DNA from 2 places in the Pseudolabrys taiwanensis genome. Region 2 is predicted to be linked to the other one. Evidence: riboswitches for the same ligand, from Rfam matches in the RefSeq annotation. Region 2 holds a riboswitch; the other holds the start of a gene.

What was found. Region 2 has a riboswitch for cobalamin ahead of DW352_RS02605 (TonB-dependent receptor). Riboswitches for the same ligand answer to the same signal wherever they lie in the genome.
Region 1: linked by a shared signal. The riboswitch ahead of DW352_RS19740 (ribonucleoside-diphosphate reductase subunit alpha) and the one ahead of DW352_RS02605 (TonB-dependent receptor) in region 2 are both predicted to bind cobalamin.

What each region holds. Positions count from the first base shown of each region.
Region 1 covers NZ_CP031417.1:4,156,296-4,158,496, forward strand. The annotation lists gene leuB (3-isopropylmalate dehydrogenase) at 1-666, shown strand, start outside; cobalamin riboswitch at 755-984, shown strand; gene DW352_RS19740 (ribonucleoside-diphosphate reductase subunit alpha) at 1,092-2,201, shown strand, end outside.
Region 2 covers NZ_CP031417.1:561,606-563,806, reverse strand. The annotation lists gene DW352_RS02605 (TonB-dependent receptor) at 1-1,305, opposite strand, end outside; cobalamin riboswitch at 1,513-1,713, opposite strand; gene DW352_RS02600 (hypothetical protein) at 1,779-2,090, opposite strand.

The sequences.
Region 1 (2,201 bases), 2.0 Mb from region 2:
ACCGATCTCGGCAACGGCCAGAAGCGGGCGGTCGACACGCAGGTTTACGACACCTACGAGATCGAGCGCATCTCGCGCGTCGCTTTCGAGCTCGCGCGCAAGCGGCGCAACAAGGTGACGTCGATGGAAAAGCACAACGTCATGAAGACGGGCGTGCTGTGGAAGGAAGTCGTGCAGCAGACGCACGACCGCGAGTTCAAGGACGTGACGCTCGAGCACCAGCTCGCCGATTCCGGCGGCATGCAGCTCGTGAAGAACCCGAAGCAGTTCGACGTTATCGTCACCGACAATCTGTTCGGCGACCTCTTGTCGGATATCGCGGCGATGCTCACCGGCTCGCTCGGCATGCTGGCTTCCGCGTCGCTCGGCGAGGTCGATCCGAAGACGCAGAAGCGCAAGGCGCTCTACGAGCCCGTGCACGGCTCGGCGCCGGACATCGCCGGCAAGGGCGTCGCCAACCCGATCGCGATGATCGCGTCCTTCGGCATGGCGCTGCGCTACTCGTTCGATATGGGCAAGGAAGCCGACATGATCGATCAGGCTATCGCGGCGACGCTCGGCAAGGGCCTGCGCACCGGCGACATCGCCTCGGCGGGCATGAAGACCGTCGGCACGGAGGAGATGGGCTCGGCGATCATCGAAGAGCTGGAGAAGCTGGCGGCGTAGCACCTTGCTCGGTTGAGAAGTTTTCCCCGCAGTTCGCAGCGGGGGCTGCCATCACCACAACGCGCTTGACGAATCGAGGGGCCGTGGCGCCATATGTAGGCGTCACGGTCTTTCTGTCTCTACATATTGTAGAGTGGAGAGCTAAGAGGGAACCCGGTGCGCCAGCAATGGCAAGGCCGGGGCTGCCCCCGCAACTGTAAGCGGCGAGCGATCGTCATATGACCTCGGTCATGAAGTCACTGGTGCGAGCGCGCCGGGAAGACATGACGATCGCAGCGACCCGCGAGCCAGGAGACCTGCCGTGAGCGATGAATACGTCCTCGGGCGGGGTGCCCCGGCGGTCGCTTGCGGCTCACCGCGCGCCTGCGCGGTTTCCTGACAAGCCTCCTCCTTGCGCCTTCCGCCCCAACATCACGGGGTTGCTGATGGCCTTCAGCTTCGACTTCGATCAGACCGGACAACTGGTGCAGCCGAAGCCGGCGGCATCGAAACCGTCGCCCGCGCCCACGCGCGCCGCACCGGAGCTGCGCGTCGTGCCGACGCCGCAACCGCGGCCGCATCAGGCGCCATTGCCGTATCCGCTCGCGCCGAGACCCAAGCCCGCCGATCTCACGCTCGATCGCAGCCGCGACGACCTGCTCACGACCTTCGGCAAGCTGACGCTGACCGACCGCTATCTGATGCCGGGCGAGAGCTTCCAGGACATGTTCGCGCGTGTCTCCTGCGCCTTCGCCGACGATGTCGATCACGCGCAACGGCTTTACGATGCGATGTCGCGGCTGTGGTTCATGCCGGCGACGCCGGTTCTGTCGAACGGCGGCACGACGCGCGGTTTGCCGATCTCCTGCTTTCTCAACGCGGTGCCGGATTCGCTCGACGGCATTGTCACGACTTGGAACGAGAACGTGTGGCTTGCCTCCAACGGTGGCGGCATCGGCACCTATTGGGGTCAGGTGCGCTCGATCGGCGAGCAGGTGAAGACCGGGCAGACGTCGGGCATCATCCCTTTCATCCATGTGATGGACGGCCTCACGCTCGCCATCAGCCAGGGCTCGCTGCGCCGCGGCTCGGCGGCGGTCTATCTCGACATCCACCATCCGGAGATCGAGGAGTTCCTCGAAATCCGCAAAGCCTCCGGCGACTTCAACCGCAAGGGGCTGAACCTGCATCACGGCATCAACATCACCGATGCCTTCATGGAGGCGGTGAAGGACGGCACCAAGTTCGCGCTGCGCAGCCCGAAGACCAACGCCGTGATGCGCGAAGTCGATGCGCGCCAGCTCTGGCAGCGCATCCTAGAAACGCGCTTGCAGACCGGCGAGCCGTATCTGCTGTTCATCGATGCGGTGAACCGCTCGCTGCCCAAGCATCAGCGCGAGTTGGGCTTGAAGGTCTCGACCTCCAACCTGTGCAGCGAAATCACGCTGCCGACCGGCAAGGATCATCGCGACGAGGAACGCACCGCGGTGTGCTGCCTGTCGTCGCTCAATGTCGAAACCTGGGACGAGTGGGCGGAGGAGCCCGGCTTCATCGAG
Region 2 (2,201 bases):
GAAGCAGGTATCGGCCGCCGAGTTGTAACCGTCGCTCGCCCTGACCGTTGTGCGCTGCGCCCGTCCGCCGAATGACACATCGACGTCCGGCAGGATCGTCGTCCGATTCATGGCGTAGAACGCCAGGCTGCTCTGGCGGATATCGTAGTGATGGATCGGCTGCCCGCCGTCGAACGCATAGCGGTCAGAATCGTATTGCGTGTTGTAGAAGTCGACGCCGGTCAGAACCTTGCTCGAAAGGCCGAACAGATTATGCGTGATGTCGAGGCGCGGCGTCAGCGACGTCGTCGTCATGCCGGTGTTGACGTAATTCTGCGGCCCGCCCGCCGACGCGTCGTAAGTGAAGCCCGGCGCCGGGAAGTAATCGTAGAACTCGCTCTGCTGAAACTTGCGGCGCACGCCGCCGTCCACGATCAGCTCGGCGCCGGTCCAGACCGGTAACGTAAAGCCCGTCGTGATGCTGAAGTTCTGCTTGTTGCCCCAGTCGCGCGGCGTGGTCGCGCCGCGTGGATTGTCCAGCGTCACCGGGAAGACGAGCGGCAGGTTCGGCAGCGTCCCCGGGAAGTTCTGTCGCTGCCGGTCCACGGTCGTGTTCAGGTAATAGCTGAAAGCCGACGTACGGTAGCTGAAGTTGCTGACGACATTGTCCTGCCGCGTCTCGCCGTTCTGACGATAGCCGCGTGCGGTCGCGCTGTTGCTGTAAACGGAGGCCGACCATGGCCCCACCGCCGTGCCGGCCGAAAGCCGGCCTTCGGCGTAGCCATACGAACCGATCGCGCCTTCGATCTTTCCCGAAGTGCCAGGCGTGTTCTGGGTCTTGGTCACGATATTGATGACACCGCCAACAGCGCCGTCGCCGTAAAGCACGGCGCCGCTGTTGCCGCGGGTGATCTCGATGCGCTCGATCGAGTTGAGCGGGATGCTCGCGAAATCGAAGCCCTGCAGATCGAAATCCTGGTATCGCCGGCCATTGACCAGGATGAGCGTGTTGGATTTCGCGAAGGCGCCGAATCCGCGCAGATCGACCGAGTCATTCACGCCGATCGGATTGCCCGACTGATGCTGCACCTGAATGCCGGCCTGCGTCGCCAGAATGTCCGGCAGGCTCTGCGCCGGCGAACGGGCGATATCCTCCGCCGTGATGGTGCTCGACGACGCCCCGCTGATGATGCCGCTCGCGGTCCGGCTGAAGCCGACATCGATCGGCGGCAGCACGACGGGTGCGCCCTGCTCCTGCGCGGACGCGCCTTGTACAAATACGCCGAGCGCCATCATCGCCCCGGCAACACGAACCCAAGCCCCCATCACACAACGTTCCTTCGTTTGCGCGCGCACAATGCGCCGCATCGGGTGAGACCAAGCCCGTTGCGAAGGACACACCTGACGACCACGCAGATCGAACGCGAACGTCAGGAATGGAATGTCGTGGGAGGAACTAGTCTCTCACGGCCTTCGCACCGGCATTGCCGTCACCGCTGCGAAAGACCGCTCCGTATGGACCTCCCGTCCACCGGTTGGGTGACCGTGCTGGCAGGTCTCCTGGCTCGCGGGTCGTCGCCCAGTTGCATCCGGCCTTCCCGGTTTCCCAGTGGCCTAATGGACGCGGGCTCGCCGCTCACAGTTGCGGGGGCAGCCACGGATCGCCGAGGTCGGCACCGTGTTCCCTCTTTCGTCCTCGGCTCGCGCCGAGGAACCAGCACGGAAAATTTGTCGCTGGAACACGCGCATGAGTCAAGCGCCGCTCATCGCGGCGCCTGCTCTACCCCTCTGCGCTGGGCTCAGCTGAAGGTCTTGTGAGTCGGCTTGACGCGCTTGGCGGCCTTGCCGTGCTTCACTTTGCTGATGTGCGTCTTCTTGATCGTGTGATGCTTGGCCAGATGTTTCTTGGCCACGTGCTTGTGCACAACATGCTTCTTGGCGGCGTGGCGGTGCGCGACGTGCTTCTTGGCGGCATGCGTGTTCAGCGAGGACTTGTGGACAGTCTTCGTATGGGTGACCGGCGCGTTGACGGCGGCGGCGTTGCCCTGCGCGAGCGCCGGAGCGGCAAGCAGGCTGGCGGCGACGAGCGCGACGGCGAATTTCTTCAGCATGGGTGTATTCCTCAATCTAGGGGGTGGCCGAGAACCCGGAATTGTCGGTCGGGACCGGCACGGCCGGTTTCGCGGACGACATTGCCCCTAAGCCACTGAACGCGTTCTGAA